Linked DNA regions of Prochlorococcus marinus str. NATL2A. The protein of the gene in region 1 interacts with the protein of each later gene in a pairwise test. Links are inferred from orthologs where the notes say so. Each region holds a gene or a part of one and is shown on either strand. Other genes may lie near its edges. The genes, in order: rlmN and ftsZ.

Region 1 (16,084 bases):
AATTCAAAAAAGTACTGCTTTAAAACTTGCAAAAATATGTTCTCATCATTCAATTAAACATGGACTATGGGTTGACCTTGGTTCTGGCACTGGACTACTCGCCAAATCATTAGAAGATATACATCCAAACCAATATGTAGTGAGATTGGATAATTCTAAAAAGATGATTGATCAACATTCAGAAAAGAGTGTTAAACAACTTTGGGATTTAAATAATGGGCTACCTAAGTGGTCTAAAAAACCAAATTTATTAGCTTCAAGTTTTGTTTTACATTGGCTAGATAATCCACAAAAGAAACTTGAGGAATGGTTCAATTCTCTAAGCTTAGATGGATGGATTGCTTTAGCAATCCCAATCCAAGGAAGTTTCCCAGAATGGTATGAAGCTGCCGAAAAGGCAAATTTAATATGTACGGCTCTTGATTTACCATCATACGACTCACTGATTAGAGTCGTTCCAAAACAAAGTATTTTATATGATAAAATTGAAGTTATCAAACAAACTGCTAAGAAGGCGACCTCTTTATTAAAACCGATGGTCAAGGTCGGGGCACAAAGTAGTCAGAAGGAACAATTAAGTGTTTCAGATTGGAGACATCTATTATCTTTTTGGCCAATTTCCAACAAAGATCAACAAGTAAGCCTTAGTTGGTCAATTCAGTTTTTATTAATAAAGCGATGAGTACTTTCTCTAAAAGAATTATCATTTGTGGTACAGATACAGATGTAGGTAAAACGATAGTTAGTAGTTTTCTCGTCCAAGGTCTTAAAGGTATCTACTGGAAACCCATTCAAAGTGGAACAGAGGAAGGCACAGATACCAAAACTGTTTGCAATCTCTTAAGTCTCGAACCTAACAGCTATCTTCCTGAAAGATATAAATTCAAGGCTCCTGTCTCTCCACATTGGGCTGCAGAACAAGAGTCTGCTTTTATTGAACCAAGTAATTTAAAATTACCTGACTTGGATGAATTAATAATTATAGAGACGGCAGGTGGTTTAATGGTTCCTTTAAATCGAGATTGGCTACAAATAGACCAATTAAAGGCTTGGGGAGCTCCAATAATTCTTGTGGCCAGAACCGGTCTTGGCACCCTCAATCACACCTTGTTAAGTCTAGAAGCCTTGAAACATAGAAATTTAGAGGTATTAGGAATAGTATTAAACGGCCCTCCACATAAAGATAATCCGAAGACTCTAGAACAATTTGGAGATACTAAAATTCTTGCAAGTCTTCCTATCTTTGACGAAGTCAATGCAAAAGTACTTTCACAAGAATGGCATAAACAGCAATTAGATCAAAAGCTTAAAAGATACATTCAAAACTAAAATTTTATTTTTTTCTTAATCAAAAGATTATTTTGACTTCAATCAAGTTAAATGAAACAAGAGGAAAAACTAAATTTGATGAATGAGAAAGAAAATTCAAATCAAACTATTCAGAATCCTCATATATGGCCACCATTCACTCAACTTACATCCTCTAAGCCTCAATTATTGGTTGAAAAAGCCAAAGGTGCCCTTTTACTTCCTAAAAACAGAGCTCCAATAATCGATGGCATAAGTAGCTGGTGGGTCACCCTTCATGGTCATGCAAATGAATATATTGCTAAGGCTATCGCAACTCAAGCAGAGCAATTAGAGCAAATTATCTTTGCAGATTTCACTCATCCTCAAGCTGAGCTATTAGCTAATCGACTAAGTAAATTAACAGGCCTAGAAAAGTTATTCTTTTCAGATAATGGCTCTACAGCAGTAGAAGTAGCTTTAAAAATGGCTCGTCAATGGTGGAAAAATAAAGGGGATAATAGATCTCAAATCATTGCATTCGAAGGTGCCTACCATGGCGATACATTCGGAGCCATGGCAGTAGGCGAACGCAATATATTTAGCGAGCCTTTTGATCAAATGCTATTTCCTGTTAGCAGAGTCCCTTGGCCTGAAACATGGTGGGGGGATGAAGATTTTGAAAGACGAGAAAAGGAGGTTTTAGAAACTCTTGATCACCTCCTAAAGACACCAACTATTGCTGTAATTATTGAGCCATTAGTACAAGGGGCTGGAGGGATGCGAATGGTTCGTTCAGAATTTTTAGTAGAAGTCGAAAAAAGAATTCGCCATGCAAATTCTTTACTTATCACAGATGAAGTATTAACTGGCTTTGGAAGGTGTGGAGAACTATTTGCTTTTCAAAGAGCAGGATTAAAGCCAGACCTTATATCACTCTCAAAAGGATTAACCGGTGGATTCCTTCCAATGGGAGTGACTATGTCCAGCAAAAAGATTTCCGAAGGTTTCCTTGGGGAAGATCCCAAGCAAACCTTTTGGCACGGCCACAGTTTTACAGCGAATCCATTAGGCTGTGCAGCTGCAAATGCTAGCTTAGATCTTTTAGAAAGATCTCCTCAAAAATATTTAGATTTTGAATCACGTCACCTACCACATCTACAAAAAATAGTTAAAGATCCAAGAATTGAATGTCCTAGAATCACAGGAACCATTGCTGCTTTTAATATTAAAGTGAAAGCCAATAAAGGGTATTTAAATTCAGTTGGGAAAATCATGAAAGCGAGTGCATTGAGTGTTGGTGTTTTCATTAGGCCATTAGGAGATGTAGTTTATCTAATGCCACCACTATGTATCACAGACCAAGAATTAGAGAAATGCTATTTTGGAATCCAAGAGGGCTTAAATGCTCTATCCTAAGATTTTTTCTTATAAAGACTCTAAGTACTTAGCTATATAATTATTTCTGAGAATTCAACCCTACATCAACCAACTTGGAGTAAAATCCAAGTTTCCACCTCTTAATAAAGAAATAAATACTCCTAAAGCCAGGCTCAAGAAAATAGAAGTAATTAAAAGAAGAAGTGAAAACAATTCTCCACCTGATAACGGTCGCCTTACTCCTATCGATTTAGAAAACTGTACAGGTTTTATATTTGTTAAATAAGGTTCTTTGCTCTGACTTATAAGATTATTATTTCTCTCTATAGACAAGTCATAGTTAGCCCTTAGAACAGGATCGCTTAATAAATCATAAGCCTCACAGACATTTTGAAATTGCCTTGTTGCTTCATCACTTGGTAAAGATGTCGTATCAGGATGAAGCCGCTTACTTAATTCACGGAAAGCTTTTCTAAGCTCTGCATTATTAGCAGAAGGAGAAACACCAAGCAGTTCGTAACAATTGGAAGAAGGGGCCAACTAAAGAAAATATGATCTAATAATGTATAGATTTTATCTAAATATCTCAGGACTGACTATTTCAAAAACAATTAACAATGTCTACTGATAAAAAAAACAGAACAGCAAGTCATCTCATGATATGGAATGAGCTTAAATGGGCGCCAAGTGAAAAACAATTAGCTCAATTCATCCACTTGCAAGAATTACTGAAAGAATGGAATAAGAAGATCAACCTTACTCGTTTAGTCGATGGAGATGATTTCTGGACTGCACAAGTATGCGATAGCTTGTTGCCACTATATGAAGAACTTCAACATCCGGAAGTTTCTCATAAATATATTGATATTGGTTCTGGCTGTGGATTTCCTGGTATAGCCATAGCTATAGCAATGCCAAATTCAAATATTACTCTTTTAGATTCTTCAAGTAAAAAAACAACTTTTCTGAAAGAAGTTTCTAAAGAGATTGGATTGGATTCTCGGATAAAAGTCGTAACCGAACGTGCTGAGGAAGCAGGAAGGAATCCAATCTTTCGAAGTAATTTTGACTATGCCATTGCAAGAGCAGTTGCTTCTGCAAATGTAGTAGCAGAATATCTCGTACCTTTTTTAAATTCAACAGGTCAGGCTCTCATATTCAAAGGAAGCTGGAGTGAAACAGAGCAACAAATACTAAAAAAAGCTTTAGCTGAACTGAATGCAGAGATCCAAAGAACACATGAATTCATACTCCCTAACAATCGCGGTATTAGAAATATTATTAGGATTAATTCTACTAATAAATGTCCCCATCAATACCCAAGATCAATTGGTAAACCCAAAAAACAGCCTTTAGGCTACTAAATCCCCCATAATCTATCTCTTCTTTCCCCTCCCAATCTATCTTTCAATTTTCTAAGTACAGAAGGTATTTCAGAGCTCCAAGGGCTATTAATCAAAACTTTTTTCAAGTCATCCTCACTCACTTCACAATCCAAGCAATCTGCGTTTGCCCCTGGAAACCAATGTCCCCCTCTCCCTAAAAGACCATAACGATCTTTAACAAAGCTTTCCATATCCCAAGCCTCTAATAAATTGTTTAGCCATAATAAAGTAGGTATATTTATCTCTCCTGGAGTTTGGTCCCAGCGAGGAAGACCTATATTCCAAGTAGTCAACCATGACTCTCCAAGCGATTTATACGAGGCATTTATTAGTCGCTTTTCAATGGTATTAATTACCCCATGCATGGTGTCCATTTTAGAAATCGCACTTAAATGAATATCCAGATCTTCAGGACTGGAAGCTCCAACACTTAATGTATGAATTCTTTTATCCCTCAAACAAAACAGATCGTTAAATTCTATTGGATGCAAAGGACTACATAAATCTAAAAGTTTTAATGACGGTGTATGTAAATGACCTCCCTTATCAGTAGGACTTATAATAAAAACCCCCAAATCATTAGCATCCGCTGCTTGCAAAGCTTTTTCGTTTTCCTGACGAATAAAATACCAATGCAAATTAACATAATCAAAAAAACCTGTTTCAATTGTTTTAATTATCAGGTCAACGTTTGCATGAGTTGAGAAGCCAACATGACCAATGAGACCATCTTTTTGCCAACGACGAACAATTTGTAGACATCCATTAGGACGAATAGTCATATCTAAGTGTTCAGGAAGGTTGATACCATGAATAGCTAATAAATCAATTTTTTTGGAACCTAATCTACTCATGCTCAACTCAAGTTCTTGCTCGAATATCGAAGGATCATTATTTGGTGGTACTTTCGTTTGTAATATTCTTTTTGGGTCATCGATTTGATCGAAGGCCCAGCCTATCTGGCGTTCTGATGTTCCATAATGACGAGCAGTTTCTATATGATGCATACCTTTTTGAGCGGCATAGCTAATAGTTTTTTGCAAGATTTCTTGTTGTTGATTATTGATCTCTTTAGGATCTAAATCCTTCCAGCTTTGTTGAAAGCGCATCCCTCCCAGAGATAAGACTGGTATCTGAATCTCAGTTCGCCCAAATCTTCTTCTAGGAATTGAATTGTTTTTACTATCTTTATTTTTTGGCACTTATATTTATAAAAATCAAGTAACAGGTGGTAACCCTAAATTCCTAAAATTATGATTTTTTATAACTTCCTTCAATTTAATTAAATCTTCAAAAGAAACCCAATCTATGCAATCAACTGGGCAGGTATCTATGGCTTCTTGTATTAATTCATCACTATCTCCATCTTGCCTAAAAGCTCTTGCTCTACCTTCTTCTGGCTCCATTGCAAAAGTATTCGTAGCAACCGAGCTGCAGTATGTACAGCCAATACATTTCCTCTCATCAACCCAAACAGCTTTTTCCCTTAACCTCCCTCCTAGAACTGGATCTCTACCACTAAGCTCGAAATCTTCATTATTAGCTGCTTCGAATGCAAGATTTGGATCATAAATACCATTTGATGGCTGATATTCAATAGACCTAGTTTCAAAAGCAGCTCTAGGATCAAAAGTCAATTTTCAAAAAAGTCCTAAGAATCCCAGCGAGTGACAACTAATTCTATTGATCCATCTATATTTTGTTTTTGCTCAGATACTTGAAATCCCTCTCTAGCTGTTGAATTAAGAACAGTATTAAGAGCATAACGCTGAGTGACTTGAGCTAAGAATCTTTCTATTGGTATTGATTGTTTCCAGAGGTCAAGATCAGTTACTAGTTCATATGATTTTGACCCTTCATTCCAACGAAATCCAATATCTGCTCCCTTACTCATCTCAACAGTCATTTGAGCCTTAACTGTTTGACCTCTGTAACCTCTAACCAAATTTTCACCTTCGTTAGGTATATAACCTAAGTCAATAAGAGCTTGTTTTAGAAACTCTTTTTTACGAAGTTGGGTTTTTACTGTGCTGAAATGTGACATCAGTGAATTTCTGCAGAAATAGTCTGTTTTTGAACCTTTTCACGAAGAAAGGTATCGGAGGTTGGTTCTCTTCTCTCAACGGTGCCTAAGGCATCCTCAAGCTTCTCAGTTAAATCGATACATGCTTCACCAACAAGACCCTCAACGGTTTCTTCAACCCGTCCATCTTGTCGAATTTTGAAACGCAATGTTCGTTGTGGCATGAAAGAGTGAGGTCCTAAGTCACGCATGATATAGAAAAAAACACTAGAAACGCGAATTATTAATTACAACGAATTGTTTTCGTACCAAAAATTAAACCAATTGACCATCATCAATTAATGATTTTAATTTTTTTTGTACCTCTTGATTGTCCAATTGCTCCAAAGCTGTCCTTGCTTCATACCTGACAGAAGGCTCACGGTCATTCAATAAAACAGAAATAAAAGCCTCTACTATGTGAATTTTGATTTCCTCACTCAAATGAATGTAAAGGCGACCAAGAGACCAAATACAATTACTCCTAACTATTGGTTCCCCATCAATTTGTAAACTTTCAAGTAATTGATTTGCTGCTGGCAAAGAGCTTTCTAATGAATTGAGACCAACCTCTGCTAAAGAACTGGATGCCCAAAGTCGAACAGCAGCAACATCTTGTTTTAAAGCATTAATCAGAGGTTCTAGAACGGGGGCATTTGAGTAATTTCCAAGACTCCAAGCAGTAGCTTTTCGCACATAAGCATTACTATCGAATCTCAATAAATGCAATAGAAGGTCAATAGCTTGGGGACAAGGATTTCTACCTAAAGCATAAACAGCGCTCATCCTCACAACTGGAGAGGGTTCGTCAAGTAAAGGGAGTAAAAATGGAAGAGCTCTAGAATCTCTGTGTTCACAAAAAACTCTTAGGCCTTGAAGTCTTTCTTCATTTCCAGATTGAAGCCATTTCAATGCAATATCACACTCTTTTGATGAATTCACTAGATCTTCATCAGTTTTATCTAGTTCAATTTCATCTAAAGGATCCCCAGCCAACTGAGCAGCTAGTTCTCGAGCCAAGAGATCAGGGTCTATGGCCAAATTTGCCAACCCTTCTTTACTTAAATTTTGATTTACATCACTCATAGCTCTGACTGAAGAAGAGCAAGCTTAATTAATTGGAGCTGGTGCAAGCATATCCCCAGGCAGCCATATACGAGCACTGACTGCAAACAAAGCGATACCAAAAAGAGCAACAATCAAGATAGGAAAAAGAGTTGTCCGTAAGAAACCCAAGGTTGCAAGTGAATTAGAATTTCATTCTGCTCTAAATTTTGACCATTTGGCTATTTAGCGTCAACTTATTGAGTTATTAGTCTTGTTTTCTTCATTAAAAACACAGAACTGACCGCAATGGAGAGTGCAATCCAAGCGCTCCTTTCTTGATGTAATAAGAAAGCTCCAATACTGAGTAAGCCTCCATAGAGAATACATGAGCCTAAAATGAAGCGACATCCAAGCACTGAAAAAGAATCAACTGGATCAATATTCAATTTCTTCCGTATTTTGCTCCAGCCAGGGCCTGGAGGTTTTACCTGCATTACAAAGTTATTGAGTGTCTCGTCAGACTCTGGCTCAGTGAAAAATAAGGTAAGCAGCCAAATCACGGCTGAAAATGAAGTTGTGAATAAAAGTCTTTTTCCAAAATCTTCAATTATGAAATAAGGCGAAACTGAAGTAATTAAGCCTATAAAAAAACCACTCAGCATTGCCGAAAGTTCCGCTAGAGCATTAACTCGCCACCAAAACCACCGAAGGACAAGCACAGCACCTGGGCCTGTACCTATCGCAATAACAAGTCTAAACATTGAACCAATACTGTTACTTAATAAAGCCGTGAGGACTCCAATTAGAAGCAACAAAATACTTGCTAGCTGGCCCATAAAAATCATTTCTCTAGGCCCAGCGAATGGCCTCACAAATCTCTTATAAAGATCATGTGCAAGATAACTTGCCCCCCAATTGATTGAGGTACTTACGGTGCTCATAAATGCAGCGACCAATGAAACTACGACTAATCCAAGTCCAACGGGTGGTAAGTATGTAACAGCAAGGTTTGGATAACTTAATTCCCAGTCAGCTTGTTGAGGCAAGAGGACTAAACCAGCTAAGCCAACTAAAATCCAAAGCCAACTGCGAACAAGATAATTAACAATTAAAAAAACTATTCCTGCCAAAGTTGCTTGTTTTTCATCTTTTGTAGCCAATAAACGTTGAATAAATTCCCCACCACCATCACTACGTCTGAAACTCCACCACTGCAAAGAAATAAAAGCGAAGAAAGTAGTAATACTTATTCCTGAGCTATCCAACCAATTGAAACCATTTTTGTTGAATGTCCATGGAAATAAAGAAAGCAGCTCAGGTCGATCTAATGCCTCTAACTTTGTTAACAAATTCGTCATACCACCTGAAGCATCAAGTGCCACAAAGCAAACAGCAAATGCGCCTAAAAGAGCTAATACAAGTTGTACAAAATCATTAACGACTACTGCCCAAAGTCCGCCTAGTACAGTGTAAACAAGCAAAAACAAAGCAACTAAAATCATTAAAAGTATCGTGTCAGTAAAGGGTCCGAATACAATATGTCCATCTACCACACCTAATGATTCAGCCACTTTACGCATTGCTAAGAAAGCATAACCAATCCCAATACAATTGATTGGAACTGAGAGTAAAAAAGCTTTTATACCTCTTAAGTAAGCTGCTGCTTGCCCCCCATAACGTAATTCAGTAAAGGCTGCGTCAGTCAATACTCCACTACGCCTCCACAGTGGAGCGAATATAACCGTCATAGCAACATGAGCAAGGCCAAAACTCCACCACTCCCAGTTTCCTGCCAAGCCTCGAGTCCCAATAACTCCGGCCACATAAAGAGGTGTGTCAATCGAAAACGTTGTTGCAGCCATAGACATACCTGCAAGCAATCCATTAAGACGACGACCAGCAACAAAATAGTCTGCTTCATTATGATTTTTTAGAGATATATAAATTCCTAATACCAAGGAAAAGATCAAATAAACAAATAAAATAAACCAATCAATTAATGTCATAAGAGTCCACAAGACATATATGTTTCCTGCTTAGTTGATTTTTATTTTATCGATTGTTTGCCTTCTTAATTGTCCACATGCCGCATCTTTATCTCTACCTCTACTTGCACGAACACTTACAGCAACTCCCCTATTTTCTAATAGCTCTCTAAAGGCATTAACTCTAGATTGGCTTGGTCGCTTAAAGTTCTCTTCAGCGATTGGATTATAAGCTATCAAATTAACATGGCTCTGAAAGCCTCTCATCAGGTTAGCTAACTGCTCTGCATGAATATCTTTGTCATTCAAACCGCCAAGAAGTATATACTCAAAGCTTACTCGTCTACCAGTGAGTTCTATATACTTTTTACAGTCTTTTAGTAATGAATTAATTGGATATGAACTCGCCGAGGGGATTATCAATTCACGCAATGTCTGATTAGGTGCATGAAGACTGACTGCAAGCGTGAATTTAACTCTTCCTAAACGGTCTTGAGCTAATTTTGCTAAATCTGAAAGAGTATTCGGTATCCCAACAGTACTAACAGTTATCTTCCTTTGACCAATACCAATATCACTTGTGAGACATTCAATAGAGTCCAGAACATTTCGAATATTCAGGAGTGGCTCGCCCATACCCATAAACACGACATGAGTAGGCCTCCTATTCATTGTTTCTCTAACACTAATAACTTGATCAACTATCTCATTCACATCAAGAGATCTATTAAGCCCCCCCTTCCCAGTCGCACAAAATTTGCAACCCATAGGGCAGCCAATTTGACTTGAAACACAAACTGTAAGTCTTTTATCTGTTGGTATTCCTACTGTTTCTACAATCTCACCATCAAAAGTCCCCATTAATAATTTCAATGTCTCATCTTCGGCTACAACTCTATTAATTTCGTCCAGCCTTCCAATCTGAATTCCTTTACGTACTAATGAATCTCGCCATTTTTTTGGAAGAACACTTATTGAATCTAAGCTTTTTGCCCCTCTTTGATAAATCCATTCGTGAATTTGCCTACCACGAAAAGACTTTTCACCTTCCTGACGAGCAAATTCTTCAAGATCTTCCGAACTTAAGCCAAGCAAGGATGAATTACTTGATAGTTTAGGAAGTTTTGTCACCAATTCATTAAGCCATGTCCCAATTTAAATTCCAAAAGAACTAACGCAATAAAACCAATCATTGCCCATCTGCCATTAACTCTTTCAGTATGTGTATGAAAGCCATAGCGAGGTAATTTACGCTTGGGAACTAGAGGTGGATCAATCATCGATGGACTTTTAATTGGAAGAACTAAATATTAGAAAGTTTAGAAGAGTAATGTAGAAAAATTCATTTATTCATCTGAAAGCAAGCCTTCTTCTTGCAAGCCCTCCAACGCAGCTGGATCTGGCATTTGGTCTTCGGCAGATAATTCATCATCGCCTACTGGGCGGGCAAATGCTGCAAAATTACTAGTTGTTGGGTCGATTCCGTGTCTACTTCTAGTTGCCTCTAAGTCCTCTTCGCTGGGATCATCCAAAACAGCGGTGTTCTTAGCTACTGGGGAAGAAGGCATATCAACAGTATAGTCAGGTCTAAGGTTTTGTATCCTTCGATAACCAGCTGGGTCCTCTGCAAGAATATCTGGATGAGGACCTGCTTCAGCATTTAACTCTTCAACAAAACCACTAAAACCTGTACCGGCAGGTATCAGACGACCAATAATGACATTTTCTTTAAGTCCACGAAGCCAATCAGACTTACCCTCTATAGCCGCTTCGGTAAGAACTCGGGTTGTTTCTTGGAATGAAGCCGCTGAGATAAAACTATCGGTATTAAGTGATGCTTTTGTGATACCAAGTAATACAGGAGTGAATTCCGAAGGAGCACCTCCAGTTATCGATATTGCCTGATTTGTATCTTCAACTTGTCTCAGTTCTATCAATTCTCCTGGTAAAAATGTGGTATCTCCTGCATCTTCTATTCGCACTTTACTAGTCATCTGCCGAACTATAACTTCTATGTGTTTATCATCTATGGCCACCCCCTGAGATTTATAAACATTTTGGACTTCACTTACCATCCTATGCTGAAGCTTAGCTATAGCCTCCTGAGCTGCATCCATCAGAGGTTTTTTATCGCGCAAGTCTGTAAAGAAACATTCCAAAAGCTCATGTGGGTTTACTGGGCCATCAGTCAAGAATTCACCAGCTATGACTTGTTGGCTATTTCTAACCATTACGTTACGACCTAACAAAATCGGATACTCAGAGATCACGTCATTGTCCTCAATAATAGATACAACTACGGAGTCATCGTCATCTCCTTTTTTAATATCTACTGTTCCGGATTTTTTGCATAAAATAGCTGAATCCCTAGGCCTTCGAGCTTCGAGTAATTCTTCAATTCTTGGTAAACCTTGAACAATATCACCTGTTTTTTGTCTTTCAAAAACCAACAAAGCTAAACCATCTCCTCTTTGGACCAGATCACCATCACGAACATGAAGGACTGAATCTGGTGAGACCATATAAGGTCTACCAAGACGCAACTTAACTTTCTTTCCATCTATATTTTCTATTTCACCACAAGCATCAATTGATTGGTCTTTTGAAACGAAGTCCCCATCTACTACTCTCTGTCCTACTTTCAAAAGAGTAGTTCCTTTGGAATCAATTGTTATTGTATCTTCTTCCCTTTCAACGATAAGTCGACGGACTGGATCACCGTCGACTGCATCAGGGAGTTGAACAACACCTTCCTGCTTACATAAGATCTGCGTTGTAGCAACAACGTCTCCGGCTGAAACAACTTGAGCATTTTCTATCTGTAATTCAGTATGTGTTGAGCCATGGCTAGAATCAGATGTAGTATCTCTTCTAACTAAAATACTTTCAAGAATTACTAATTTCAATCTATCACCCTTTGAATTCAAGTCTTGTATCACTTCTACGTCTACTGTCATCTGTGGCGTAGTGTCAAATGTCTCAAGCATCAGTTGGGTTTTAAGCAACTCAACACCTTCAACAGATTTAATAAGCTCTCCATCCTTGTAAGCAAGTCTTTGAGAGGCTTTTACTCCTAATGATGGGCCTTTGGGTTGTTTAACATGTTTTAATTCAGGCAATTGTGCCTGATCAGGAATATTGAATTCTTCTACAGATCTTAATAAAAGACCCTTACCTTCTGGTGTCTCAACTGATTGAACCATTACCATTGAATCAGTCTTAATCCCTTTTGCGATGGTTTCTCCGGGATTCACTATTTGCCCGTCTCCTTCAAATCTATCAAGTGCTTTGCTTTCTTTACAAAGTTTAAAAGTACCGCTTCTCACTATTATTTCTCTGAGAATATCATTTTTTTGAGTAACGGTAACTATTCCGGCAGTTTGACTAAAAATATCTTTAACAACTTCTGTCCCTGCCTCTATCCATTGGCGATCTTTAATCATTAACAATGAAATATCCTTATTGATTTCATGAGTCTCTTGAGGTATCCATAACAAAGTCCCACCTTTACTTACTTCATAACCATTCTTTGCGGAACGAGCTTTCTTGATTGTCAACCCAGGGGCATATTTAATCAGTCCTCCTGTTTCAGTTTTAAAGCGATCATCTGATAACTCAGCTATTACCTCATTATTCCCAATTTTACTTCCAGGAATAGTATTCAATCTGTAACGTGTATTATCTTGAGCTTCAAGATGCCATATTTCGCCTGAGTGCGTAGACTCTTCAAGTAATTTGAAATCATCTAAAGTCATCGAAGTTGTGACTATTTGAACTTCTCTAGAGTCACCAATAGAGTCTCTGAGTCTTACTTCACCTCCAAATTCACTTGCTTGGCTCGCTTCGGCTAAAACTTGTCCTTCCTTTACAGAAACATTGCCAGATACAACTGGCAAAGCATTAGGAGGTAAATTGTATACGTCTCCAGCTAGTACCCAAAGTCGACCAAGTCGTTGAGCTTTAAGAGTTATATTACCTTGCCTATCTGTGACCTCTCTGGGCTGGATAATTGTTTCATACCTAACTTGTCCAGCTAAATCGCAGATAACATCTTTAGTAGCCTTTTCAACACTTTTTTGCACAGTCCCACTAGCAATCTGAGCGACAGTCACATCTATATCGATGTTTTGACCATTGTCTACAAAAAGTAGAGAACCAATCGGTATATCAATTTTTTGAGGTTTGCCACCACTTGTCGGAACAATACTTAGATTAAAATCAACCTCAGCTTGCTGCGCTTCAACGCCATGTGGTGTTCTGTAGCCTCTTACCCGTGCCTTTGAACCAAATTCAACTTTTCCTGAAAGAGTAGAGCGAACAACACCAGTTTCTGCTGTTGACACCCCACCAGTATGGAAAGTTCTCATAGTTAATTGGGTACCTGGCTCACCAATAGATTGAGCAGCAACGATACCTACAGCTTCACCTAAATCAACGAGTTGATTATGAGCCAGCGCCCAACCATAACATTTACGACAAACTGATCTGGTCGCCTCACATGTAAGAGGAGATCTAACCCTCACACCTTGCATATTTGATTGTTCAAATTTCTTAGATAGCTGAGGATCAATTGGAGTATCTCTTTCAGCTAAAACTTCCTCGTCTGCATTAACGACTTGTTCGGAGGTCAAGCGTCCGACAAGCCTATTACCAAACTTTCCATCTTCTGCACTTATTAAAATTGATCTCGTAGTACCACAATCCTCTTCTCGAACAATCACGTCTTGAGCGACATCAACCAGGCGTCTAGTTAAATATCCAGAGTCAGCAGTTCTTAAAGCAGTGTCAACAAGACCTTTACGAGCTCCATAAGAGGAAATCACATATTCAGTTACCGTTAGACCCTCTCTAAAATTAGTTCGTATTGGCAAGTCAATGATTTCTCCTTGAGGATTAGCCATTAATCCTCTCATCCCAACAAGTTGACGGACTTGAGACATGTTTCCTCTGGCCCCTGAATTAGCCATCATCCATACTGAATTTAATGGATCGTTTTGATTGAAATTCTTCTTAACTGCATCAACTAATCTTTCATTAGTCTCAGTCCAAGTATCTATAACTTTTGTATGCCTCTCAACCTCAGTAATTTCTCCTAATCTATAGCATTCCTCAGTAGCGGTGATTAGTTCTTCGGCCTGACCAAGTAAATCCTGTTTTGCCTCTGGAACCTTTAAATCATCAACAGAAATTGAAACAGCTGCTTGGGTTGCATATCTAAAACCAAGATCTTTCAAGTTATCTGCCATAGCCGCAGTTGCAGCTGTTCCATGATGCTTGAATGCCCATGCAACTAAATTTTTCAAAACTTTCTTATCAACTACTTTATTTCTAAAGGGAGGAGGAGTTTTAGAAAGTCTTTGAACAGCTATGATCTCTGCTGCTTTTTTTGATTTAGAGCCTCTTTTTGCTTTTGATTTAGTAGAGGATTTACGAGTTTTAGGAGAGGAGGAAGTCATGATAGAGTGCTATTCAATAAAAAAGTGGATTTGTTCTGAGGTTTACGAGGTGGCTGCTACGGCATCAATAATTGTATGGTTCATTACGACTCGACCAACAGTAGTCAATATATAACGGCTAATTAAACTTCCATCTTCATCTAATCGGTCACGTCGATATGTCCATTCCTCAATACGGGTACCGTCTTTCAAAGTCTCTGACTTAAGCGGATTCTGAAGCTCATCGTCATCCTCAATTTCACCAGAAAATCGAACCCAAACCCAATCATGTAAATCTATTCTTTTATCTTCAAGAGCTTGTAAAACGTCCTCAAGTGATGCATAGGTATTTGAATAATCTCCGAACTTCGGCTGCTTTGATTGAGGCTGAATTGCAGTAAGGTAGTAAGACCCTAAAACCATATCTTGAGATGGGGTAACTATTGGATCCCCAGTTGCAGGGGAAAGAATATTGTTACTCGCTAGCATTAACATCCTTGCTTCTGTTTGCGCTTCAATTGCCAAAGGCACATGAACAGCCATTTGATCTCCATCAAAATCAGCATTAAAAGCTGGACATACCAATGGATGTAGCTGTATAGCTCGTCCAGCAACTAATTTAGGTTCAAAAGCTTGAATGCCTAATCGGTGCAAAGTAGGAGCACGGTTAAGCAGGATAGGATGACCCTCTATGACTTCCTGTAATACCTGCATTACTTCATCGTCTGCTTTCTGTATCAATTTCTTTGCAGCTTTGATGTTATTGACAATGTTCTGGCGAATCAATCGATGAATTACAAAAGGCTGAAAAAGTTCTATCGCCATTTCCTTTGGCAATCCACATTGATGCATTTTTAACTTGGGGCCAACTACTATTACCGAGCGACCTGAATAATCAACTCTTTTCCCAAGCAAATTCTGTCTAAATCTACCTTGCTTACCCTCGATAATATCGCTTAATGATTTCAAGGGGCGATTATTTGCGCCAACAACAGTTCTTCCCCTTCTACCATTATCAATAAGTGCATCTACAGCCTCTTGTAGCATCCTTTTTTCATTTCTAACTATTATTTCCGGAGCTAGTATTTCCTGAAGACGAGCAAGACGGTTGTTCCTATTGATTACTCTTCTATATAAATCATTTAAATCTGAGGTAGCGAATCTACCTCCATCTAGTTGCACCATAGGCCTCAAATCAGGAGGTATTACAGGTATCGCATCTAAAACCATCCATTCTGGACTTGCGCTTGTAGCAATAAAGTTATCTATTACCCTTAGCCTTTTTATAAGCTTAGCCCTTTTTTGACCTTTACTTGTAGCAATATCTTCTCGTAATTGCTCAGCAACTTCTTTTAAATTTAAATCTTCAAGTAATTGTTTTAAGGCCTCTGCACCTATGCCAACGATGGGTTCATTCTCAATAGTTGAATCCTCAGCATAAATCTCGTCTTCAATCTCAAGCCATTCATCTTCTGTTAATAGCTGCTTATATTTTAAATCTTT
Region 2 (16,234 bases), 120 kb from region 1 along the record:
GATGATAGCTGTTTTATAAACCTAATAATTCAATCATTAGGAACAATTTAGTCGGATTTATAAAAACAGGGAAATACTACTAATAAAAAATAAAAGTAAAGTTTGGCTAAGAATTCTTTTTTGAGTTTTGAGATGCAATCTCTATATTTTAATATTTTTATTAGAGAAATCTTAGTAGTAATGGCCCAAAAAAGAAGCCAGGAGGACAAGGCGAAAAAAATCCCTCAACAGCGAAAGACAACTCTTAAATGGGGAACTGATGGGGAGCTGTCAGCTCTTGATATGGTTCGTATATTGGATCGTTTAAACGATCATGATTTAACTGAATGTGAGATACCTTTAGAAACAGGAAAAGAGAAAAAATTATAAATTCTTTTTTTTGTCTACGAGAAAAGCTAATATATCATTAATGATTGATTAGCTTTTATGAAAATAAGTATTGTGTTTATTTCTTTAATAGCAATTATTCTTGGATATTTATATTTTTTTACTGGCTATAAATCCGCTTTTGAAGCTGATCAGCAATGTCATTATGAATTACGATTGCAATCTGTTGAACTAGAAGGCTTGGGTTGTGATCACGATCTAGAAACTAATCAATGGATTCTTTATCAGAAAGGAATCAATGACAAGCCTTCTCAAGTAGTTGAACGTTATCGTTATTAACTTATAAATTTATTATTTATAGTTGGGAAAATATATATGGCAATAATTGAAGAGAGAAAAGCTGTAATTATAAATGTTGCAAACTGCCCTATTGATCCAGGAAGATATGTATTTTGAAGGAAATAAAAATCAATAAGTGAACCAATTGTGCCCCAAAGAATCACCCAAGCAGATACATATGAGACACCAATTAATGTTTTTTTATTCATAGCTTGTAAAAAGTAAGTGAGTTAATGGAATAAATATAATATAAAGATTTGATTTCTAGCTAATTCCAAAAATTTTGAGCGTTGCTGGTTCGCCACCAAAAGCTAATTCAGTGAGTATGAGCATTAAAAAACCGATCATAGCGACTCTGGCATTAACGAGTTCAGCATTCTCATTAAAACCAAAAACTTGTTTTACCTCTTCCCCTTTATTATTTATCCATTTAGGGTACGAATGGAGGTCTTGACTTTGATCAATTATTTTTGGATCATTACTGGTTTGGATTGTTTTTGTATCATCTAGATCTGAATTGATACTTTGATTATTGGTTTCAGAATCATTCTCGGACATTTGAGTTTAAAGCTTTTCTATAGTCTAATTATAATCTAGTTTGATATGAGTTTTGTCTTTTTGATATGTGGCGATATCTTTTAGATTTTTTTAAATCATTATCTTTATGCATCATTTAGAAAATAATCTAAATTTTTAATAAGAATCAGTAAAAATAATAATATTCTATTTATTAGAATATTATTATTTTTAAGTTGTATGTATTAGTAGTTTATATTCCTTACACAAAAAAAGAAAAGAGTTATGTAAATGTAAAAAGATTTTATTTTGTTCCTATTAAGTTTTGTTTGACTATCAATTGATAGCTTGTTTTTGACTCATTTTTTTGCTAAAAAATTATTATATCGTTTTCTAAAATGAAAAGCCCCAGGCCTATTAGTATTATTTTAGATTCAGCTTGTTTTTTTATTCTTTGTTTTAAAGAACTAATAAAAGAACTTGTGGCTGTACATAAAATGAAGCTTCTTTGATAACCATGTTGTTAAATCTTACTTGGCTAATTCCTGGGATGCCATTAATTGCATCTTTTTTTACAGCTCTGCTCTTATTAAGTTTTAGCAAAACAATGAACAGGCTTACAAAGCCAGTTTCGTATTTTATTATTATCAGTTTAACCTTCTCTGAGATATTTAATTTTATTTTATTAAAAAAGAATATTGTGGGAAACGATCTTATTTTGAGAAGTAATTTTGAATTAGTTGTTGATAGATCAGCTTTACTATTTTCCGAGTCAATAGGTTTAATCTTTTTATTAATTATGCTTTTTTCAGTTTCTAGATTGGAAAGAAGAACTGGCTATGTTAGGTACTTTATTTCTCTAGGTCTCTTAAGTGGATTAGTTTATTTATTCTCTTTTAGTGGCAGTTTCTTTCACAACTTTTATGATCCATTAATATCATCAATAGATAAGATAGGTATTTCTTTTTAGGAAAATAATTTGATAAGCTATTACGCTTAGTGAAAAATAATTTAATTTTGAACAATTGATAATTTTATCATATCTTGTCATAATATCTATGTTGTAATAAAATAAAAATAATTTTAGGATTTAAGGATATTACTTTGAGCGTAAATTCATCTTTAGATCTTCCAAGCAATATTGCATTAGTGCATGAGTGGTTTACTCCAAGATCGACAGGAGGTGCTGAGAATGTTGTTCAGGTAATTGATGATTTGTTAACTGAAATTGCATCAAAGCCAGAACTATTTTCTTTGGTTAATGAAGAGAGGTTAGAAAAAAATAGCTGGTTATTTAATCGAAAAGTAAAAACTAGCTTTATTCAAAATTTACCATTCGGGATTTCACATGTTCAACAATATTTACCACTTTTGCCTTTTGCGATTGAGCAACTCGATTTTGAGGGGTATCCATTGATCTTAAGCAGTAATCATCTTGTCGCTAAGGGTATTTTGACATCGCCTGATCAACTTCATATTAGTTATGTCCATACACCTGTTAGATACGCTTGGGATCAAATGAATATATATTTGAAAAGATCTTTTTTAAGAAGAATTGGTTTAGGGCCGTTAATTAGATGGCAATTGCATACTTTGAGGCAATGGGATCAATTAAGTAGCTCAAGAGTAGATTACTTGCTGGCCAATTCTAATTTTACGGCAAAAAGGATTTGGAAGTATTGGAGAAGGCGTTCAGAGGTGTTACATCCACCTGTAGATGTAAATCGTTTTGAATGGAATAGGCCTAGGGAAGATTTCTATTTAAGTGTCTGTAGATTGGTTCCTAATAAAAGGGTTGATTTACTTGTTAGGGCTTTTAATAGGCTCAAATTACCTTTAATAATTGTTGGCGACGGAGTGGAAAAGGAATATTTAAAAAAACTTGCAGGTCCAACTGTTCAAATTATTGGTTTTCAAAGCAAAGAGAAGATTGAAAGTCTAATGAGCAGATGTAGAGCCTTTGTCTACGCTGGTATTGAAGATTTTGGAATAGCTCCTGTGGAGGCGATGGCCTCAGGTGCTCCTGTGATTGCTTTTGGTAAGGGAGGGGTTTTAGATACGGTTAAATGTTTTCATTCTGATTCTGACAAAGGAGCAACTGGCCTTTTGTTCCCTTCTCAGACAGTAAAGTCCCTGGTTGAAGCAATCGAATTTTTCAAGCAAAAGCAACTTTGGAGAGATTTAAAACCTGAGTTAATTAGAGATTGGAGTAATTCTTTTTCTCAAGATTCTTTTAAAGATAAATTTGCCAAAACCATAAATAGAGCTTGGAGGGAACATGTCAATTCTTGTGACATTGCTACTAGTGACCTTACTTCTTCATCATGAAAATCCTAATTAAGTAAGGTGTGATCTTATTCGAGTAGTGAGCTTACTACCTTAATAATTTGTGCAAACTAATCCTAGAAAATCTTTATTGCGATGGTCTGAGTTCCGTAAAGGCTCTCCAACAATTCCGTATGAAGTCATCTCAAAAGAGCCATCCTCTTTGCCTGCTGTAGAAATAATAAGAAATCAAAGTCGATCTGGACGCACATTAAAAAGAATAGGAGATATTATTTTTTCTTTGATTGTTTTAACCTTAGGTTCACCAATATTTATCTCAATTGCAATATTAGTAAAGTTAAGTTCTCCCGGATCAGTTTTTTATATACAAAAAAGAGTAGGTAGAAACTATAGAGAATTTGGATGTATAAAGTTTCGTACTATGTATAAAGATGCTGATGATTTACTACCAAACTTATTAGAAAAATATCCGCTTATGAGAAAGGAATTTGAAAAAGATTTTAAATTACGTCAAGATCCAAGAATAACAAAATTAGGAAGATTTCTTCGACGATCTAGTTTAGATGAATTACCCCAATTCTTTAATGTTTTGAAAGGGGAAATGAGTGTTGTTGGACCAAGACCAATAGTTAGTAATGAGATTATTAAATACAGTCTTTTTATGGAAGAGGTTATATCAGTTAGACCAGGACTAACTGGATTATGGCAGGTTAGTGGTAGAAATAATCTGAGTTACAAAAAAAGGGTTGAATTAGATTTGTTTTATGCAAGAAATAGAAATTTTCTACTTGATTTGGAAATCATTATTCTTACGTTAGGCGTTTTACTCTTTCCAATGGATAGAGGTGCTTTTTGAATTTATAAATTTATAAATTTTATAATCAAGTAAAAACCTACAAGCCAAACTAGCTCAAGCCTAAGACTAAGACCAAGTATTTTTCTGACTGAATTAATACTTGCCATAGGGTATGGTTCTGCAATTATTGGCTTTATACTTTTTTGCCCTTTGTAATAGTTTACCCCCCCCATTTTTACTTCGGCACAATAAGCAAAAATTGCTTCAGAAATTCCTGAGTTTGGCGAAGAGTCAACAATTCCATCCTTCCAAGAATTTTTTATTGTTTTGAAAATTGACTGCTTTGTTTTGCAGCAAAAAGGAAGAGTAATTAATACAATTCTTGAGGGTAGCCATACCATTAGATCATCCAGCTTCGCACCAGTAAAGCCAAGCCACTTTAATTTCCCTTCTTTATATCCAAGCATTGAATCAATGGTGCTAGATGCTTTGAAGATCCATGCCATCGCCAATGGCCCTGGCATGGATTGATTGAATTCCCAGAAAATAGTTCCTAAAAACATCCAAAATAATGGAGCAAAGATACCATCCACAGAATTTTCACTTGCTGTTTCAGCTAAGGCTCTAAGAATTTCATTTATATCAAGATTCTCGACATCTCTACCAACTATAAGACTTAATTTTTGTCTTAAATTACTCAAATTATCTATAGTGTTTTCTTTTTTTATTATATTTAAAATTTCAAGAATACTTTTATTAAGACTTCTTGAAGCAAGAGAACTGCTTATAATCAAACAAAAAAATAATGTACTTAATATAGGATTTTTTATGTCAAAAAATAAAAATAATCTTTCTATCATCCATCCACATATACCACTTAATGATACAACTAAAAGTGTAATTATTAATCCTCCTATATATAACTTCGATTTATTTTCTTTCGCAATTCTCTCTGTTAACCCTTTTAAAAAACTAATAACCAAACCCATAAATTGAACAGGGTGTGGCAAGCTTTTTGGATCACCTATTAAAAGGTCAAGAATAACAGCAACTAAGATTAAGTGAATGATATTTAGTCTGATTTAAGCCAACTAAACATCGAGCGAAGTGTTTTGCCTACTTTTTCTATTGGAAGTTCGGAGTCTTTTTTGCGAATTCTCTTCATTTCAGGTTTTCCTTCATCGCATTCTTTTACAAAGTTTTTAGCAAAAGTACCATCTTGAATATCGGCAAGAATATTTTTCATTTCTTCTTTGGTCTCTTTGGTTATTAATCTTGGACCGCTTACGTAATCTCCATATTCAGCTGTATTTGAAATCGAATCCCTCATCGCAGTTAGACCTCCTTTAACCATAAGGTCAACTATTAGCTTGACTTCGTGTAAGCATTCAAAGTAAGCCAATTCTGGTTGATAACCTGCTTCAACAAGAGTCTCAAACCCAGCTTTGACCAATTCTGAAAGGCCTCCACACAAAACTGCTTGTTCTCCAAAAAGATCTGTTTCGGTTTCTTCTTTAAAATTGGTTTCTAAAATTCCAGCGCGTGTTCCGCCAATACCTTTAGCATATGCCATCGCAAGTGCTCTTGCATTGCCTGAGGAATCTTGCTCAATAGCAAACAAAGCAGGAACCCCTTGGCCATTCTGATACTCCCATCTGACAGTGTGACCTGGCCCTTTTGGGGCAATCATTACTACATCGACAAATTCAGGTGGTTTTATTAATTCAAAGCGAATATTGAAACCATGAGCAAAACTTAGTATCTTTCCAGCTTTTAAATGAGGTGCTATCTCTTTGGAGTAAACATCTTTTTGAAATTCGTCAGGCAAAAGTATCATGATCCAATCTGCCCTTTCTGAAGCCTCCGCGACGCTTAAAACTTCCAATCCATCAGATGTGGCTTTGCTGGCTGATCGACTTCCTTCATAAAGCCCAACAACAACTTTGATGCCACTATCTTTTAAATTCAATGCATGCGCATGGCCTTGAGATCCATAGCCAATAATTGCAACGGTTTTATCCTGAAGAAGACCTAGGTCTGCATCGGAGTCGTAAAAAAGTTTTGCCATGTGAGTGGGTATTTCAGAACTGAATTAAGGCTGAGCTTACGAAATAGAGTGCTATTGAAACCACTTTCATTGATATATTTTTTTGACTATCAAGATAATTTAATTAATAAGAACGTCGAACTTTTCATCTTAACTTTCACTTGGATGTGTAATTACTCGGTCGATTAGGCCGTAATTTTTTGCTTCTTCCGCGCTCAAAAAGTAATCACGATCAGTATCTTTTTCTATCTTTTCATATGTTTGTCCCGTCATCTCTGCCATTGATTTATTGAGCATTTCTTTGATTCTAAGAATTTCACGTGCTTCAATCTCTATGTCACTTGCTTGTCTTTGCGCAGTACCGCCAAGTGGCTGGTGAATCATGATTCTGCTGTGGGGTAATGCAAGCCTTTTGCCTTTTGTTCCTGCAGAGAGTAAAAAAGCACCCATCGAGGCCGCCAACCCAACACAAATAGTTACTAGGTCGCTTTTTACATATTTCATCGTGTCATAGATAGCTAAACCCGCGGTTACAGACCCTCCAGGACTATTGATATACAAATAGATCGGCTTGCTACTATCCTCAGAATCAAGATAAAGCATTTGTGCTACGAGGCTATTTGCAATTCCGTCGTTTACTTCTTGACCAAGGAATAGAATTCTTTCCGCACCTAGTCTTGTGTAAATATCAACCCATCTTTCGAATTGACTTCCTGGAAGACGGTATGGAACGCTTGGAGTACCTATTGGCATGGCTAATTTGTTGTTTAGTAGTTGAGGGTAATGATTTAAAAATTCGTAAAAATAATTTGGTTATGTGGACAAAACTTTCTCGCTTGGCAAGTCTTTTCTACTAGTAAGAACGCGATCTATAATCCCATAATCAACTGCTTCATGAGGGTTCAAATAACTCATTCGATCAGAGTCTTTGGATAATTGATCTACTGATCTTCCAGTGTTATGACTAAGTATTTCTAGCATGGCTTTCTTATTGTGAATAACCTCATTCGCCCTGATTTGAATATCAGTTGCTTGGCCTTGAGCCCCACTTCTAGGCTGATGAAGGACTATAGATGCATGAGGTAATGCTGCACGTTGACCTTTTGTTCCTGCTGAAAGTATTACTGCTGCGGTCCCCATCGCTTGGCCTATGCAAATAGTATGCACGGGAGGCTTGACGTATCTGAGGGTGTCGCAGATTGCAAAGGCTTCAGTTTCAAATCCAATTGCATCTCCTGTGTACCAGCTTGTTCCAGTTGAGTTTATATAAAAATAAATAGGTTTCTCAGAATTATCAAATTCCAGAAAAAGAAGTTGGGCAATAATTAGTTCAGTTACATCCATTCCAAGTTGCCTTTTGGCATCATCATCGGAAAATAATGGCAAGCCTAAATAAACGATCCTTTCTTTTAGAAGAAGTGATGGCAAATCAGGGGGCGGAGTTCTCATTACGGCAGAGTCGCCATAATATGGGGAAGATGCAGTCATATGAAGTTAAGTCTTATTGAATTCGAGCCTAGCTAGATCTAGCCTTGAGATGCTTTTGTTTTTTCAAATTTGTTCGGGGGCTGATCATTTGAAGCTTTACTAAAAACCATTCGGCCCGTCGGTGTTTGTAATGCTCCAGTCACAACTACTTCTATTCTTTTACCGATCCATTGGAGACCCTCCTCAATAACTACCATTGTGCCATCTTCAAGATAAGCAATACCTTGTGAGTTTTCCTTACCTTCTCTAACTACTTTTAAATTTAACTTCTCACCAGGTTGAACTTCAGGCCTAACTGCAAGTACTAAATCACTTAGGTTAAGTACTTTTATTTCTTGGACTAGAGCTACTTGAGATAAGTTGTAATCGACAGTAATTAATATTCCTGAAATGTCTGAGGTTAATTTTAAAAGAATTTCATCAGTTCCTTCCCCTTCATATCTAGTACTGTTTATAACTAATCTTCTTCCATAACTTTCTCTTAATTGGTTAAGTAATTTTAGTCCTCTTCTTCCTTTTCCTCTTTTTTCGTTGTTACTTGAGTCAGATAGTTTTTGAAGCTCATCCATAACTGATTGAGCTACGATTATTTGCCCTTCTATAAGCCCAAATCTAAGGAGGGCCTGAATGCGACCATCAATTATTACACTTGTATCTAAAACTTTTGCACTGGCTGGAGTTAAAATCCCATCTGCCACTAACAAAGATTCAGTGCTATTTGGGTTGAATAGACGTAAAACGGTTCGTCCATGAACTTCCGCAAGGTTATATCCAAGTACTCCAAAAAAAATGTTGCTAAGTACAGCAAAAATAGGCTTTACAAAAAACAATTCAGAGGGTAAAGGTAAAAGTAGTAAAGGAACTAATAAAAGTGTTGCTATGACAAGCCCGAGAACTATGCCAACAGATCTACTAACTAGTAGATCTGTTGGCATAGTTCTTATTCTTTTAGTTAATTTATTTCTAAATTGCTGAAAAAGGAAGGCTATTAACAGGCCTATAAGAGCGCTTAATCCTGATAAAGCAATTTTTAAATTTCTTAGATTAGTTATATGATCTAAAGTCTCCTCAGGTAACCAATTCACTCCAATCCATCCGGTGATTGCACCTGATATAAGAAATAAAACCAGAATAACTAGGTCTGCCATATATTCAGGTTATGCTTGCTTTTCGTTTTTTACTAAAGCTTTATTTATTTTCAAAGATTTGGATTGTAAAAGTGACCATTTATTTGGGTTTGTATATCTGGAGCTCAAATGGTAGCCCCACCAAGAAGTGCATATTTGCATATACCCTTTTGCCATAAAAGATGTTTTTACTGCGATTTTTCGATTATCCCTTTAGGTGATAGCGCTCAATCTCCAGATAGTCCAGGGATAACTTCTATTAACTCATATTTGGATTTACTTCATAGAGAGATTTCAATCTCCCCTAAAGGTCCTGCATTATCAACAATCTATTTGGGCGGTGGAACCCCTTCTTTATTAAAAAAAAATGAGGTGGGTGATTTGTTGAAAAATCTTCAAAGAAAATTTGGATTTCAAGATGGTGCAGAGATAACTATGGAGGTTGATCCAGCAACATTTTTTGAAAACGACCTGGATGGATACATAGGGATTGGAATTAATAGATTTAGCTTGGGTGCTCAGGCATTTGATGACAGTACTTTGGCTTCAATTGGTAGAAAACATAATCGTTCACAATTAATTGAGGCTTGTGATTGGGTAAATAATTTATTTAAAAAAGGAATGCTAAGAAGCTGGAGTCTTGATTTGATTCAAAATCTTCCAGGATTAAATTTGTCTAAGTGGATTAAAGAGTTGGAACAAGCGGTTAGTACGGAGGCCCCTCATTTGTCAATTTATGATTTAACTATCGAACCAGATACGGTTTTTGGAAGACTACATAAAAAAGGGAAGTTGAATATCCCAATTGATTCTGAATCTCAAAAAATAGATTTTGAAACCACTAGATTACTGAAAAGTAGAGGTTTCGCTAGATACGAGATTTCAAGTTATTCATTGCCTGGTCATGCATCTAGACATAATCGCATGTATTGGAGTGGTTCTGGTTGGTGGGGCTTTGGGATGGGGGCAACAAGTGCTCCTTGGGGGGAAAGATTCTCTAGACCAAGAACAATTGCTGGTTATAAAAAATGGCTTGAACAGCAAGAGAGTCAGACATTAGAGAAAACTTTGTCTATTGAAAAGTCAAAATCAATGCCATTGGATGAACTTCTGATGATTGGTCTCAGGAGACGTGAGGGTATTCATCTGGAGGAACTTGCTAAAAATGCTGGATGGACACAAAAAAAATGTGATAAGAATTTAAAATCACTTGAGAAATTTTGGCTAAATTCTATAAATGAAGGATTTCTATTAAGACACAATGGTAGATATTTTTTAAGTGATCCTAAGGGGATGCAAATTAGCAATCAGATTTTGATTCAGATGTTTTTGTGGTGGGATTCACTTGATCGAGATCAGTAGAATTAATCCATTCTTTTAGGGCATTTATGCAAAGTTCTCTTCCTGCAAGTAAAGGTTTTGCAAAAGGAGGCTGCGCAATTGAAAGGCCAAGAATATCAGCGGTAACTCTTACCTGCCCATCACAATCATTTCCAGCTCCAATGCCAATTACAGGAATATCTATATGTTTCTTTAATCTGCTGGCAATTTCTCCTGGAATATGTTCTAAAACGATTGCAAAACATCCTGATTCTTGAAGCATTTTTGAATCTTTAAAAATTTTTTCTTGACTATCTTTATCCCTAGCTTGTGATTTATATCCAAGTTGATGAACTGACTGTGGAGTTAGGCCAAGATGCCCCATGACTGGAATCCCCATTCTAATAAGTCTCTTAATTACTAATAAAGTCTCAGGTTCTGCTCCTTCCAGTTTCACTGCTGAAGCAGTGGAGTTTTTTAGGAGAGTTCCAGCCGCTTCAACAGCCTTGTCCTCTCCACATTGATAACTTAAAAAAGGGAGATCACAAACTACTAAGGGTTGTTTTGAAAGAGGTTTACAAAAACCTCTACAAACAGCCTTTGTGTGGTGAAGCATTTGATCAAGTGTTACCGGAAGAGTCGTTGAATGTCCCAAGACAACCATCCCAAGTGAATCTCCCACTAGAACAACATCAGCTCCTGCAGCCTCGACTATTGAAGATGAGATAGCATCCCAAGCAGTTAATACACTTATCTGTTTGCCCAACTTTTTAAAACGAACCAATTCTGTGGTTTGCATTTAATTCTTAATAACGTGTTTACGAATTGCTAGAGTATTGGTGACTCGGCCCCATGCGGCTGTGACGCTTAAATCTGGTCAGGACCGGAAGGTAGCAGCCATACGGGATGCTCAAAGCAGGCGTGGACTCCGGGTCACCTTAATCCGAGTAAGTTGATAAGTCTCAACGATTTTGTCTTAGACGTAAAAACTCAGGAATAGAGGCCCCTGCTTCCCTCTCTTCTGGTTGTTCGTAAAGTGATTTAGGTGAAAGTCTTGCTCTATTCCTTTCATTTGAATAGATTTGATTACTGTCGAATCCAGTAGCAATAACGGTTACCTGAATCTCTCCCTCAAGTTTTTCGTCAACAACTGTACCAACGATGATATTTGCTTCTGGATCTACAACATCGGATATGACCTCAGAAGCAGATGTCATATCTTCAAGAGTCATATCTTTTCCTCCAGTTATATTTATCACACATCCTTTTGCGCCATCTATTCGAGCTGCTTCTAAAAGAGGACTATTGATTGCTGCTTGAGCTGCTTCCAAAGCTCTTGACCTTCCAGAGCCTAAACCAATGCCTAAAAGCGCAGTACCAGCTTCAGTCATAACAGAACGCACATCAGCAAAATCCACATTCACCAAACCAGGACAAGTAATTATGTCGCTTATTCCTTGAACTCCTTTCATAAGAACATCATCAGCACTTCTGAAGGCTTCTTGCAAAGGGGCTCCTGAAATTACGTCTTTTAATCTGTCGTTTGGGATAACAATTAAAGTATCAACATTCTCTGCAAGCCTTGCTATACCTTCGTCAGCTTGTCTTAAACGACGCTTACCTTCAAAACTAAATGGTTTTGTAACTATTCCTACTGTTAAAGCTCCACTTTCTTTCGCAACTTGAGCTACTACAGGGGCTGCTCCAGTCCCGGTACCTCCTCCCATACCAGCGGCAATAAATACTAGGTCTACTCCTTCTAAGGCTTGTTGAAGATCGGCTCTCGATTCTTCTGCTGCCTTTTGCCCAATACTTGGATTGCCCCCAGCCCCAAGACCTCTAGTTAAACTTTGGCCAAGCTGGACTCTATGAGTAGCGGATGATTGTATGAGAGCTTGAGCGTCTGTGTTAAGCACCCGATATGTGACTCCATCAAGGTCACTATTAATCATTCGGTTGACGGCATTACTTCCACCACCCCCAACGCCAATGACCTCAATACGTGCAGATTGACTGGGTAGGATTCCTTCGTCCATGTTGAAACTAGATTTGTTTCCCATTCCCATCACCATATTCAGGATTAGAACTCGTTTTGGGCATTATGAACATCATCCATGAATTCTGTTGGCTTATAGGTTCAAATTGATTTACAAATTAATTTCCATGATTGACCTTGAATTGACCTAGATATATTGAAGATCTTTAAATAGTCATGTTATAGCAAGGGTTTCACCCTTCATCGTTCAATATTCTTTCTACTTTTAATTCTGGTTTGGTTGGATCTTTCAGATCCACGATTTTTACTTTTGTGTTGATTAAAAGATTTGGCAACGATTTTTGTAGCTGGTTGAGTTTGTTGATTTGCTCGATTAAGCGATCAGTTCCTGATCCTAAAAGGACTAAATCGAAGTGCTCGGTTTTTAGGCTGATTTCCTGAAGAGGATTTATTTTGATTTTTTCAAGAGGGCTTTGAAAAATAAATCTATTTTTTATGATTAGAAAAACTTCTTTTTTTTTATTTGGATTCCAATTTTCAATAGATAACTTTATTTTATTTTGCTTTGATTTATTTACAAATTGAAGTGGTATCCAAGATCCTTCAATATCAATCATTCCTTTTTCACTATCTTTTGAAAAACCTCGACTTGCAAATGCGATGGGCTCTCTTTCTAAAACATTTATGTGAATTTCGGGAGGGAAAAACTTTCGGCTTACTGAAACTCCTTTGATAGGAAACTTTTTTATTAAATAAGATTCAACTTCTTTTGGGTTTAATTCCAACAGATTTTTAGGATAAAAAATCGTGGTGGTTTTTTTGATATCGTTTTTTGTTATTCCAGATAAACCTGTGATTTTAGTTTGATCAAAACTTATTGGTTTCCAAGCTTGGTTTAAAAATGTAAGAATTAGAAAAGTTGAAGTGCTAGTAAAAAAAAGTAATTGCCAAAGTTCAGTTAAAAATTTTTTATTTTGAGTGATAAACGAGACTTTTTCAGTTGATATTCGATTGTTTTCATGTGATGTTATTTTTTTTCTTTTATGTGATTTCAAAGGTCGCATCTTGCTCTGGACATAAGTTTTTCCATCCATTGACGAGCACGCTCAGCATCTGAAAAAGGCACATCTATTTCTCTCCCTGAACCAACAAGTCTTAATCGGCAACGTCCTTCAGATTCTTTTGTTAAAGGTGCTTCGCCTGAGCTGAGAGCCATCAGCTCAACCATTTCTAATTTCTTAACTTCGAAAGTTGCTTCCTCCTTAAAGCTGCCAGCCTCAAAGCTGCTCCAGCATAAAATGCCAGCTTTTAATCGAGCAGCTCCTGTCCCATCAAGCTTGGCTAGCTCAGAACCTTTAGCCCAAACCAAGTAGAGATTCTGTCGCCTTCTCTCTATCCATCCAAGGGATGCTATGAGGATAAAAGCCATTAGTAATGGCAACCAAAGGAGACCGTGAATCATTTTTTGAGAAAGATATCTAAAAATGTCATGGTTAATTCATTCTTTAGCTATTTCTATGAGATTAGCAACAAGTTTTTCTAGTTTTAATCCAGAAGCTTCCCACAATGTCGGGTACATGCTTGTTTTAGTGAATCCTGGCAAGGTGTTTACTTCATTTATATAAATCTGTTGCGTGCTCTCTTGATAAAAAAAATCGACTCTTGCTAAACCATAAGCATTAATAGCTTTACAGGCCTCGATAGCTAGTTTTTGTATCTTATTGGATATCTCTATATTCAAATCAGCTGGGATAATTGTACTGCTTAGATTCGCATTATATTTAGACTCATATGTATACCAATCAGTTTGAAATTTAACTTCCCCAACAACAGATGACTTCATGATTGATTTTCCTAAAATACCGCATTCAAGTTCTCTTCCTTCTATACTTTTTTCCACTATAATTCTCTCATCATATTTTGCAGCAAATTCTATTCCAGCAATAAATTCTTCTTTTGAGTATGCTTTTGTTATGCCGACAGAAGAACCTAGATTTGCAGGTTTAATAAAACAAGGATAACTAATTATTTTATTTATTTGTTCATAAATAGATTTCATATATAAATTATTTTGGATATCAGGTTTGTTTAAGCTTATATAAGGAACTTGAGGTAAATTATATGATTTAAATACTGATTTCATTGCTATTTTATCCATACCTAATGCGGACCCGAGAACACCCGAGCCTACAAATGGTTTTCCAGTTGATTTAAACAGTCCTTGGATTACACCATCCTCTCCATTTGGTCCATGAAGGCAAGGGAACCAGACATCAATATCTTCCATGTTTGATAAATTAGTAAGATTAATTCTTCTTTCTTCAAAGATTAAATGATCTTTTTTATCAAATAAAATGGATTCTGAAAATATATAGTCATGCCAATAACCGTACTTATCAATATAAATTGGTCTTGCTATATAACGTTCCTTATTACTTAAATATCTTAAAGCATTGTAAATAGTTTTCGCGGATTTTATAGAGACTTCATGCTCACTAGATTTACCTCCAAAAACAACTCCTATAACTTGTTTATTTGAAAACATACTTAATGAATTTATTTTTTTAATTATGTATCAATTTTGATATGTAAGATCTTTTCAAAGTAATTTGGCTGTTAATGAAAAAGGACGAACATCAGTAATCTTTACCTTGATAAGTTCACCGAGTTTGTTTTCTACTCCATTTTTTAATGATCTTGGGAAAAAAGTGAGACGGTTTGTACGTGTTCGACCCATTAATTGAAAACTATCTTTTGGATTAATATTCTCAATAAGTATTTCTTGAGATGTATTTTTATATCTTTGATTTCTTTCTTTAGCTATATTTTCAACCAAACTATTTATTTCTCTAAGTCTCTTTACTTTTATATCTTCGTTTAATTGTCTAGGCCATGTTGCTGCTGGAGTATTTGGTCTAGGAGAGTATGCGGCTGTATTGACGTGATCAAATTTTATTTCATCGATTAATGATAAAGTTTGTTCATAATCCGTTTCACTTTCGCCTGGAAAAGCTACGATTGCATCCCCACTAATTGCTGCTTTAGGTATTTTTGCCTTGATGTAATTAATAATATTTTTATAGCTTTCAATTGTATAGCCTCGCCCCATATTTTTCAGAATCTTATTACTTCCACTTTGAAATGGGATGTGAAAGTGTTCGCAGACTTTTGGCAGTTCTGAGCAAGTATCTATTAATTCCTTAGTAAAGTAGCGAGGATGACTCGTTGCAAATCTAATACGTTCAATCCCTTCAATATCATGAATATACTTTAATAAATAAGATAGTGTTACTTGTGCAGAATCTTCTTTATTTTGACTTTGAAAGTCTCTGCCATAAGCATCTATATTCTGTCCCAGAAGAGTTATTTCTTTATAACCACTTTTTGCTAAATCCTCAACTTCTGATTTAATAGCTTCTGGTGTTCTTGATTGCTCTTTTCCTCTCACAGAAGGAACCACACAATAAGTACAACGCTCATTACATCCGTAAATAATATTTACCCATCCGCAAATGGAGCTATCTCTTCTTGGAGTTGTTATGTCCTCAAGTATAAATTGTTCTTCAGTAGCAAGAACTTGTTGACCACTATCAACTTGATTGAGCAAACTTTCTAGACGATTGCAATGTTGAGGTCCCATTAGAAGATCTATTTCTGGGACTCGCCTTAAAAGAGATTCTCCTTCTTGTTGTGCCAAGCAACCTGCAACGACAATTTTTAGATTTGGTAATGATCTTTTTCTTATTGCCTGTCTTCCGAGGTAGCTATAAACTTTTTGCTCTGCACTATCGCGAATAGTACATGTGTTGTAAAGAACTAAATCTGCCTTAAGTTCTTCTTCTGCAGGGTAATAACCCATATATTCAAGTATTCCTGACATCCTTTCTGAGTCAGCTTTGTTCATTTGACATCCAAAAGTTGTAATCCAATAGCTACCTCTTGATGCCTTAATTGAAGGTTGATTTGTTTTTTGGAGCTGAACTGTTGTCATC

Evidence for each region.
Region 2: the proteins of rlmN (region 1) and ftsZ interact in binary tests that used the Escherichia coli proteins (3 or more experiments, as listed by UniProt). The link is inferred for Prochlorococcus marinus str. NATL2A from one-to-one orthologs.

Annotation. Positions count from the first base shown.
Region 1 is NC_007335.2:1,493,197-1,509,280, forward strand. Bases 8,238-11,042 are described here. They hold rlmN (23S rRNA (adenine(2503)-C(2))-methyltransferase RlmN), read right to left. Parts: upstream 10,278-11,042; coding sequence 9,198-10,277; downstream 8,238-9,197. Other genes in these bases: PMN2A_RS08290 (sodium:solute symporter family protein), read right to left, coding at 8,238-9,167; PMN2A_RS08300 (high light inducible protein), read right to left, coding at 10,274-10,426; PMN2A_RS08305 (DNA-directed RNA polymerase subunit beta'), read right to left, coding at 10,493-11,042. Outside these bases: PMN2A_RS08240 (methyltransferase domain-containing protein), read left to right, coding at 1-682; bioD (dethiobiotin synthase), read left to right, coding at 679-1,329; bioA (adenosylmethionine--8-amino-7-oxononanoate transaminase), read left to right, coding at 1,381-2,706; PMN2A_RS08255 (J domain-containing protein), read right to left, coding at 2,767-3,207; 16S rRNA (guanine(527)-N(7))-methyltransferase RsmG, read left to right, coding at 3,285-4,031; PMN2A_RS08265 (aldo/keto reductase), read right to left, coding at 4,028-5,254; PMN2A_RS08270 (ferredoxin), read right to left, coding at 5,270-5,689; PMN2A_RS08275 (DUF1257 domain-containing protein), read right to left, coding at 5,704-6,096; PMN2A_RS08280 (DUF2997 domain-containing protein), read right to left, coding at 6,096-6,299; PMN2A_RS08285 (HEAT repeat domain-containing protein), read right to left, coding at 6,391-7,200; more of PMN2A_RS08290, read right to left, coding at 7,416-8,237; more of PMN2A_RS08305, read right to left, coding at 11,043-14,602; PMN2A_RS08310 (DNA-directed RNA polymerase subunit gamma), read right to left, coding at 14,645-16,084.
Region 2 is NC_007335.2:1,377,137-1,393,370, reverse strand. The notes cover bases 10,258-13,212. They hold ftsZ (cell division protein FtsZ), read right to left. Parts: upstream 12,307-13,212; coding sequence 11,209-12,306; downstream 10,258-11,208. Other genes in these bases: PMN2A_RS07570 (cell division protein FtsQ/DivIB), read right to left, coding at 12,476-13,212; panB (3-methyl-2-oxobutanoate hydroxymethyltransferase), read right to left, coding at 10,258-11,045; hemW (radical SAM family heme chaperone HemW), read left to right, coding at 10,258-10,288. Outside these bases: PMN2A_RS07650 (hypothetical protein), read left to right, coding at 1-5; PMN2A_RS07645 (hypothetical protein), read left to right, coding at 181-369; PMN2A_RS07640 (hypothetical protein), read left to right, coding at 427-666; PMN2A_RS07635 (hypothetical protein), read right to left, coding at 663-875; PMN2A_RS07630 (high light inducible protein), read right to left, coding at 931-1,224; PMN2A_RS10850 (hypothetical protein), read right to left, coding at 1,642-1,785; PMN2A_RS07620 (glycosyltransferase), read left to right, coding at 2,287-3,510; PMN2A_RS07615 (sugar transferase), read left to right, coding at 3,572-4,324; adenosylcobinamide-phosphate synthase CbiB, read right to left, coding at 4,327-5,322; ilvC (ketol-acid reductoisomerase), read right to left, coding at 5,337-6,332; PMN2A_RS07600 (ATP-dependent Clp protease proteolytic subunit), read right to left, coding at 6,462-7,064; PMN2A_RS07595 (ATP-dependent Clp protease proteolytic subunit), read right to left, coding at 7,125-7,799; PMN2A_RS07590 (PIN/TRAM domain-containing protein), read right to left, coding at 7,838-8,947; more of hemW, read left to right, coding at 9,056-10,257; more of panB, read right to left, coding at 10,227-10,257; more of PMN2A_RS07570, read right to left, coding at 13,213-13,306; and 3 more genes. UniProt on the Escherichia coli protein: Essential cell division protein that forms a contractile ring structure (Z ring) at the future cell division site. The regulation of the ring assembly controls the timing and the location of cell division.